Regions from separate parts of the Mammaliicoccus vitulinus genome, predicted to be linked through region 1. Evidence: riboswitches for the same ligand, from Rfam matches in the RefSeq annotation. Region 1 holds a riboswitch; each other region holds the start of a gene.

Region 1 (3,218 bases):
AATTCACGATAAAGATGAATTTAGTACTTTAATTAATAATCGTATCCATTCCGAAGATCCTTATTTCTTTGCGATAGTTGATAAAACTACTGACAAAGCTTTAGGTATAATATCACTGCTACGTATTAATACTAAAGCTTCATCTATTGAAGTTGGCCATATCCATTATTCACCTCTTTTAAAAAGAACACGCATTGCTACTGAAGTTCAGTACTTACTCGCTAAATACGTATTTGAAACATTAGGATATAGACGATATGAATGGAAGTGTGATAGTTTAAACGACCCTTCTAAACGCGCAGCAAAGAGATTAGGATTTACATATGAAGGTACTTTTCGACAAGCGTTAGTATATAAAGGTAGAAATAGAGATACAGATTGGTTCTCTATTATAGATAAAGAATGGCCAAATATTAAACAACAATATGAGCATTGGTTAGACGAAAAGAACTTCAATAGTGATGGTACACAAATTCATAAACTATCCATCCTTTAAATATTTATATGCATATTAAAAATTGTTTATTAAATTATACGAAGTGTCTTTTTTTGTACTCATAATTCGATTTTGTAATGATAACGATTTTGTAAAAAATAACAACTCATTTCTAGCTGAATAAATCAGTGCAATGAGTTGTTATTTATTTTGAGTTGAGTCGGGGGCTGAATGTTGCTTGTTTACTCAGTCTTGCAACTTTCGGACCTTCTATGTTGCTTGTTTGGTCGGTCTTGCAACTTACAGGCCTTCTATGTTGCTTGTTTGGTCGGTCTTGCAACTTACAGGCTTTCTATGTTGCTTGTTTCGTCAGTCTTGCAACTTACAGGCCTTCTATGTTGCTTGTTTGGTCGGTCTTGCAACTTACAGGCTTTCTATGTTGCTTGTTTCGTCAGTCTTGCAACTTACAGGCCTTCTATGTTGCTTGTTTAGTCGGTCTTGCAACTTACAGCATGTACTTAAAAGAACTAACGAAAAAATATATGAAAATAAATATTCCTCCACGATTTTGTAAAGTGCTGACGCCCGGGGGAATAGTATGAGAGAGACTACAGGCTCGAACCATACCCCCAGGCAAGCATGCACGAACAAAATCGTAGATTTTACAAAACAACAACTTATTTCACTGGTACTGGCCATGTTTCAAGATTCTCAGCCATTTCCCAGAACATATATTCATAGTAGCTTGTCTTTACAATAATATCTTCTAAACGATTAAGTTCTTCTTCAGTCTTACCTTCTGCAACTGTATCCATTAATTGAATGCAGTCTTCTTTAAATGTACTAAATTCTTCAGATGCATACATATTAACCCATTCTCCATATAGCGGATGATCCTTTACACCTTCAATTTCAGCTAACTTCAAGCCTATATAGCTATAGCTCCATGTACACGTTAAAATTGCAGCTATAACGTTCTCAATTCCACCTTGTTGGGCCAAATTTAACATATAACTCGTATAAGCTACTGTTGTTTGGGCTGGTTCTGTTTGTTCAAGCTCTTCTTCAGATATATTAAATTGTTTAGCATAACTACGATGTAAATCCATTTCTGTATGCAACGTACCGTTTGCTAGATCTGCATAAGTCGTCATCATCTTTAAATCTGTTGATTTAGCAGCCCCAATGGAAAATAGTCTCGCATATTCAATCAAATACACGTAATCTTGTTTCAGCCAATGTTTAAATTTCTCTTCATCAAGTGTCCCATCGCCTAGTCCTTGAATAAACGGATGTTTCATATAAGATTCCCATATTGGTTCAACTCTTTTAAATACGCTATCTGTAAATTTCATTTTTATCCTCCTTTTTTATAAAAAAAACACTATTTTCAATAAGAAAATAGCGTCAACTTAAACTTCAACTAAAGATACGCCACTTTCCTACGCCAGTACAAGCTGGATCAGGTTCAAGGAATTTTAAAGTCTCACTTTAATCTCAGCCATTTAAAAGGCACTTCCAGTGGTTTATTGCTTATTATATTTAATTTTCATTCACCTACAACATATCGGTTTTAAGATTCATTTGCAAACAAAATTATAAACAACTCTTACTACATGATTCTAAATAAGCTTTAGCATTTTGATTAACTTCTTTAAAATCAATACCTTGTTTCATCGCTGCAAACACACAACCACAATAACACTGTCTATAAATTTCATATTCATTACACATCTTTATAGACCTTTCATAACCTTTATTCTTCTTAAAATCACTAGGTAAATAATAGACATGAAAAATATCTTGCACTTCCATCCCCAATTCATTAATCAATTGTGCATTTTTCTTAGGAGACAATGTTAAAGCACTGGCAAAGTAATCATATCCAAGATTCGCAGCAGCTTCGGCTACAAGTTCTAAACGCATTTCAAAACAAGCCGTACATCTCAATCCGCCTTCATTCTCTTCAGCTAAACCTTTGCCTTTAACCATCTTCATAAATTTATGAGGTTCATAAGGCGCTTCAATATATTTCACGTTCGTATTCATCCGTTCATTAAAACGCTCAACAAAATCTTCTTGAACCTTTGCTCGTCTTTCATACTCACGCTTAGGATGAATATTAGGATTCGCAAAATATATGGCCACATCCGCATATTGCGTTAAAAGCTCTAACGTATATGTACTACAAGGTGCACAACAACTATGAATTAAAATGCTCGGTCGCTTATCACTACGTTGCCATTCATTAATCATCTTACGCATCACTTTGTCATAATTAATCTTTTGATTTTTCATTTTAGCAATAATACTATTCGCAGAAATCACGTTCATTACCATTCCTTTTCAACCAAATATTGTTATTTTTACAATATTTTATACCATTAAAAAGATGATAGCAATATCATAGTGAAACAGCTATTTGAGTCGGTTAATATCATTTAAACACCTTCTGATACTGTACATATCCTGATAAATAATGTTCTATATCATCAATGCGCACTCTATATCCGTGGTGTTTGATAAAGAACGCATTCAGTAAGAAGGCTAATTTGTTTTATTTTCATAACTTTTAATAGAATACATAGTTGAATTACTTCTCTTTTCTAAATATGTTCTCCTTCTTCTTTCCTCTTGCTAGCTCATCAACCAATTTGTCTAAATATCTGATTTCTTGCATGAGTGGTTCTTCGATTTCTTCAACGCGTATGCCACATATAACACCTTTAATTAGTTTTCTATTAGGATTTTTATTCGGTGCTTCTTTAAAGAATGTTTCAAA
Region 2 (3,218 bases), 1.2 Mb from region 1:
ATCTAATCTTTGTTCAATGTCTCGTAGTTTGATTAACGGTCTATCAATCCACTGTTTTAATCTTCTTGCGCCCATTGGTGTTTTCGTATCATCCATTAACCATAAAAGTGTACCTTTTTTTGATTTAAGTCTAATACTCTCTGTTAATTCAAGATTTCTTTTAGCATAAAAGTCCATTTTCATGTAATCTAGCGCTCTATACACAACAACTTCTTCTATGTGTGGCATCTCTCTCTTACCATTATCATGAATATAATTTAACAAATAATTCAATGATCTTTTTTGAGATTGAGATGTTCCAGTAACAACTTCATATTCACGCTCTTCGTAACTATCAACAACAGTAATTGTTTCAGTTATAAGTTGAATTTGTTTGTACAAATTATCAGGTAAAATTTTGTTCACAATAATTTCATTAGGATAAATCGTTGTAATTTCATTCATTAAAGTCGTTTCATCATCAAATGAAGTAACTTTTAATTCGCCAGTCGTAACATCACAATAACTTAAATGAAATTCACCATCTTCTTTAATAAAACTTAATATATAATTATTCGCTTTTTCGTCCATACCTTTTTGTTCCATCACTGTACCAGGTGTAATAACTTGCACGACTTCTCTACGAACCATGCCTTTAGTTTGTGTTGGATCTTCCATCTGTTCACAAATCGCGACTTTGTATCCTTTAGATATTAACTTTTCTATATATCCTGAAGCGGAGTGATAAGGTACACCACACATTGGAATCGGGTCTTTTTTCGCATCTCTTCTTGTTAAAGTAATTTCCAATACTCTAGATGCTTCGACTGCATCGTCATAGAACATTTCATAAAAGTCACCTAATCTGAAAAATAATAATGTATCTTGATATTGGGATTTTATTTTTAAATATTGAGCCATCATTGGCGTTGGTTTAGACATCTTTTTTCACGTTCCTTTTTTTAACTTTCGATTTATCTATTTTATCAAAATTTCTAACATTTAACGAGTATGGTGAAATTTATTTAATAAAAAACCATCTAAAACACGCATTGCTTAGATGGTTAAATATCGTTTTTCAATTTTTTAAGTATACCTCTTTTTTCAAAAGCTGTTAAAATCATATAACTCACAATCGCGCCAATTAAGCTACTCGTGAAAAATGAGATAAACAATGGCCAAAATGCCATTTCTCCTAGTCCAAGTAGCCAGGCAATTGGAAGACAAACTAAACTTCCTATTATGCCAGTGCCTATGACTTCACCTATGGAAGCCATATATAATTTACGACTATATTTATAGAGCAAACTTGCTAATAATACACCAATCATGCTACCTGGAAAAGCAAAAATCGTACCGATTCCTAGTAAATTCCTAATTGAAGATGATAACAAAGCTTGTGCTAAACCATACCAAGGCCCTAGAAAAACAGCTGATATGACATTGATAAAATGTTGTATCGGCAATGCCTTTATAGGTCCAATTGGGATTGTTACAAATGTACTCAGCACAACATTGATTGTCGTTAATATAGCTGTTAAAGTCATTAACTTAGTCTTCATATTATATTGCCTCCTAAAAAAATCATTAGCCTACGCATTGGCAGACTAATGATTATGAGTGTATATAATCTTTAGTTGCACAATCTTTACGCCAGCATGATCTGGTTCAAATATACACGTATGATCTCAGCCTCATAGGACACCGTGTGTGCAAAAATTTTCTTTATTAATGTGAACAGCTACTCGTGTTAGGTGCATTATTCACAGCAGCACCTGTTTCACCAGTTAATTGATTGCCACCAGTTGATTCAATAATTTCATTTGTAACTGTATGACTAATTGAATGAGATACCATTTGTAAAAGTTCATTTACTTCAACTTGAGCTTCTTTAAATTCACTTACGATAGGCATTTCATCTAATTCTTTTTCAATATTTTTTATTTTTTCTTCGACCATCGCTAATGCTTTATCTTTCCCGTAGTTTTGGAAATTAACAGCTTGTTTTTGCAAAGACTTCAGACTAGCCATTTTCTCTCTAACTGTTTGATTCTCATGTATTTGAGCTTCAGCACGTTTAAAAAATTCCACTTCTTCTGTTTCAGACATCATTTTACCCAGTTTGCGCGCTTGATCAAGAATATCATCTTTTGTATACATTTAATGTACCACCTTTTCTTTAGATACAATCTCTATAAATTCACCATTCAATGAATATTGTTTCGCTTCAATTATTTTAACTTTTACGATTTTTCCAATTACATCTTTGGATGCTTTAAAGTTTACTAATTTATTTTTTTCAGTGTACCCAGCCATTACCGCGTCATCTCGTTTACTAGAACCTTCACATAGAACATATACTTCATGTCCTTCGTATGGTTTCAATGATTTAGCGGTATATTCTCCAACAACTTTATTTAATCTTTGAAGACGTTCTTTTTTCTCTTTGTCAGGAACGTTATCTTTCATTTTAGCAGCTGGTGTACCTTCTCTAGGTGAGTAAACGTAAGTATATGCATGCTCAAAACCAACTTCATGGTAAAGCTTAATCGTTTCTAAAAATTGTTCTTCTGTCTCATTAGGATAGCCAACAATGATATCAGTTGTCAATGCAACATCTGGTATTGCTGCTCTAATTTTTTGAACAAGCTCAAGATAACTTTCACGGGTATATTTACGACCCATTATTTTCAACACTTGATTATTACCAGATTGAACAGGTAAATGTATATGAGGCACGATGTTACCACCGTTCGCGATCACCTCAATTAAACGGTCATCGAAATCCCATGGATGACTTGTTGTAAAACGAACTCTTGGTATATCTATTTTAGTGATGTCATATAATAAATCGCCTAATCCATACTCTAGCCCTTCAATATCTTTACCATATGCATTAACGTTTTGCCCTAATAGACAAATTTCTTGATAACCTTGACGTGCTAAATCTCTAACTTCAGCAATAATTTCTTCTGGCATACGACTTCTCTCTTTACCACGCGTAAAAGGCACAATACAGTATGTACAAAATTTATCGCAGCCGTACATAATATTTACCCATGCTTTAATTCTGCCATTTCTGACTTTAGGTAAATTCTCTATAACGTCGCCTTCTTTAGACCACACTTCAACTACCATTGCTTTAGACATATATGCTTCTTCTAAAATTTCTGGCAATCTATGAATATTATGTGTTCCAAAAATCATATCAACATTTTGATATGATTTAAGAATTTTAT
Region 3 (3,218 bases), 400 kb from region 1:
TAGTTTAGAAAGTAAAAATCATATAAAAAGTGAAAACCTTACAGGAGGAAACATTCAATCATGAAAAAATTATTAGCAGTTTCAACAGCGGCAGTTGCAGTTACTACAGGGGTAACAGCTACAGCTGATGCAGCAACTCATACAGTTAAATCTGGTGATACTTTATTTAGTATTTCACAACAATATGGTACTTCAGTAAGTGCTATTAAATCAGAAAATGGTATAAAATCTAACTTGATTTTACCAAACCAAGTCATCAAAGTTAACGAAGCTAAAGCAGCTTCAGCATCAACTACAGAATATACTGTAGTTTCAGGAGATACTTTAGGTAAAATTGCATCTAAATATGATGTAACAGTATCTCAATTAAAAGCATGGAACAACTTATCTTCAGACTTAATCATCGTTGGACAAAAATTATCATTACAAGCGCCTGCTCAATCAGCTGAGCCAGCTCAAGCGCCAGTAGCTCAACAAGCGCCAGTTCAACAAGCTCAAGAACAAGTTGCAGCACCAGCTCAACAACAAAGCTATCAAGCACCTAAACAATCATATAAAGCACCAGCGCAACAATCATATAAAGCGCCTGCTCAACAGCAAAGCTACCAAGCACCAGCTCAACAATCTTACCAAGCGCCAGCTCAAAAAGTTAGAACAACTCAAACTTCAACAGCTAGCACTGGTGGATCAACAAAAGCTCAATTCTTGGCTGCAGGTGGTACTGAAGCTATGTGGAATACAATCGTTTTACCTGAATCAAGTGGTAATCCAAATGCTGTAAGTCCTAATGGCTACAGAGGTCTTGGTCAAACTAAAGAAGGTTGGGGAACTGGTTCAGTAGAACAACAAACTAAAGGTATGTTAAACTACGCGAAACAACGTTATGGTTCAGTAGATGCTGCATTAGCATTCCGTTCTCAAAATAACTGGTGGTAAGCCATACACTTTAATTCAAAGTGACTTAATATGTATTAATCCAATCGTCTAGGAAATATCCTAGGCGATTTTTTAATTTGACCGTGTAGCTTCAATTTGATAATCTTAAATTAACTAAATAGATAAATGACTACTAGGGGCGCCTGTTGGCTGAGATGATATTAATCAGTCCCTTAACACCTGATTTGGATAATGCCAACGTAGGAAAGTAGTCAATTAACGTATGTTATACACTTAATTGACTTCTTTTTTACAAAAGAGGTCATTTTTTTATGAACTAAACAATAACTATGTAGAGATATAATAAATTATTAAAAAATAAATTTGAGGTGGAATAGCATGAAAAAACCAAACATAGCATTAACAATAGCTGGTACTGATCCAACAGGTGGAGCAGGTATAATGGCTGATTTAAAATCTTTTCAAGCTTCTGGTGTTTATGGTATGGCCGTAGCAACGAGTATAGTTTCCCAAAATACATTAGGGGTTCAAGATGTTTACCATTTACCTGTTGAAGTTATAGAAAGTCAGTTAAAGAGTGTGTTCGATGATGAAGCGCCACACGCTATTAAAACAGGTATGATAGCATCAGAAGATATGATGAACGTCATCAAACCGTTTATAGAACAATCGGGTAAACCATATGTTATTGATCCAGTAATGGTTGCTAAAAGCGGTGATTCATTGATGGATGATAAAGGTAAGCGTAAATTGCAGGAAATATTATTACCTAAAGCTACTGTCGTTACACCAAATATTCCTGAAGCGGAAGACATTACTGGTTTTAAAATTCAAACTGAAGAGGAAATCAAAAAAGCTGGTGACTTTTTCTTAAATGAAATTGGATCTAAAGGAGTCGTCATAAAAGGTGGACATCTAGAAGGTGATGCAATTGATTATTTATTCACAAATAATGGCATGAGAACTTGGACAAGTGAAAGATTTAGTACAAAACATACGCATGGCACAGGATGTACTTTCAGTGCTGTAATAACTGCGGAGTTAGCGAAAGGTCATGCCATAGAAGAAGCGGTGGAAGTAGCAAAGAGATTTATTACTTTAGCAATTAAACACACGCCTGAAATCGGTAAAGGCAGAGGACCAGTAAATCACTTTGCATATCAAAAAATCGAGGGATTAGATTATGAGTAAACTAAAACAAATAAGAGAAAACAGTCCATTAATCGTTTGTTATACAAATGATGTAGTTAAGAATTTTACGGCGAATGGATTAATATCGTTAGGTGTTAGTCCTGCTATGAGTGAAGAACCTGATGAAGCAGAAGAATTTTCAAAAGCAGCTGGTGCCTTTTTAATTAATATCGGCACGATTACAACAAATAAAGCATATGATATGAAAGAGTATGCTGCAATTATGCACGAACATGGCGTGCCAGTTATTCTAGATCCAGTAGCAGTAGGTGCATCACTGTTAAGAAAGACTTTCTGTACAACTTTATTAAATGATGAAGTTGTAGATGTCATTCGAGGTAATGCATCTGAAATATTGGCACTTATCGAAGAAGATACGACGATGAAAGGTACTGACAGTGATGGTTCTTTAGACGCTGTTAAAATCGCCAAAAAAGCACATCAACAATTAAATTTACCAATTATTTTAACTGGAAAAGTAGATGTTATTGCCTGTAATAATAAAATTATAGAATTGCATAACGGCAGTGAAATGTTGACTAAAGTGACTGGTGGAGGTTGTTTATTAGGTGCTGTTGTAGCTGCATTTTTATCTAACGAAAAATCTATAAAAATAGAACTTTTAGAAGAAGCTTTATCAACTTATAATATTGCAAGTGAGTTAGCAAGCCAACAGCCTGGCGCTCATTTACCTGGAACATTCCAAATTGCTTTTATAGACCAATTAAATATAATAACAGATGAACAAGTAGCAGAGAAAAAGAATGTGAAAGAAGTGAAATAAATGTTCAATATAAATACTTTGAAAGTATATTTTATTGCAGGAAGTCAAGATGTGCCTAACGGTGATTTATACAAGGTCGTTGAGCAAGCATTAATAGGTGGCATTACGATGTTTCAGTTTCGTGAAAAAGGAAAAAATAGTAAAAAAGGATTAGAAAAAGAAGTGCTCGCTAAAGAATTATTTGAACTATGTAAAAAGTATGAAGTACCTTTTATAGTAAATGATGATGTAGATTTAGCTGTAAAATTAAATGCTGATGGGATACATGTTGGTCAAGATGATCGCAATGTGTCTGAATTTAAAAATAAATTTAAAGGTAAAATTATCGGTCTAAGTGTCGCTAATA

Evidence for each region. Region 1 has a riboswitch for thiamine pyrophosphate ahead of tenA (thiaminase II). Riboswitches for the same ligand answer to the same signal wherever they lie in the genome.
Region 2: it holds a riboswitch for thiamine pyrophosphate, as region 1 does, so the genes downstream of both, thiW (energy coupling factor transporter S component ThiW) here and tenA (thiaminase II) in region 1, are expected to answer to the same signal.
Region 3: it holds a riboswitch for thiamine pyrophosphate, as region 1 does, so the genes downstream of both, thiD (bifunctional hydroxymethylpyrimidine kinase/phosphomethylpyrimidine kinase) here and tenA (thiaminase II) in region 1, are expected to answer to the same signal.

The regions. Positions count from the first base shown of each region.
Region 1 is NZ_CP118974.1:326,105-329,322, reverse strand. It holds gene PYW35_RS01530 (GNAT family N-acetyltransferase) at 1-496, shown strand, start outside; gene tenA (thiaminase II) at 1,114-1,791, opposite strand; TPP riboswitch at 1,859-1,966, opposite strand; gene PYW35_RS01520 (epoxyqueuosine reductase QueH) at 2,033-2,764, opposite strand; gene PYW35_RS01515 (DUF2200 domain-containing protein) at 3,030-3,218, opposite strand, start outside.
Region 2 is NZ_CP118974.1:1,491,404-1,494,621, forward strand. It holds gene mutS (DNA mismatch repair protein MutS) at 1-921, opposite strand, end outside; gene thiW (energy coupling factor transporter S component ThiW) at 1,044-1,541, opposite strand; TPP riboswitch at 1,607-1,698, opposite strand; gene PYW35_RS07520 (YlbF/YmcA family competence regulator) at 1,708-2,139, opposite strand; gene miaB (tRNA (N6-isopentenyl adenosine(37)-C2)-methylthiotransferase MiaB) at 2,140-3,218, opposite strand, start outside.
Region 3 is NZ_CP118974.1:727,683-730,900, forward strand. It holds partial or broken gene PYW35_RS13290 (aggregation-promoting factor C-terminal-like domain-containing protein) at 664-936, shown strand; TPP riboswitch at 1,062-1,160, shown strand; gene thiD (bifunctional hydroxymethylpyrimidine kinase/phosphomethylpyrimidine kinase) at 1,276-2,088, shown strand; gene thiM (hydroxyethylthiazole kinase) at 2,081-2,872, shown strand; gene thiE (thiamine phosphate synthase) at 2,873-3,218, shown strand, end outside.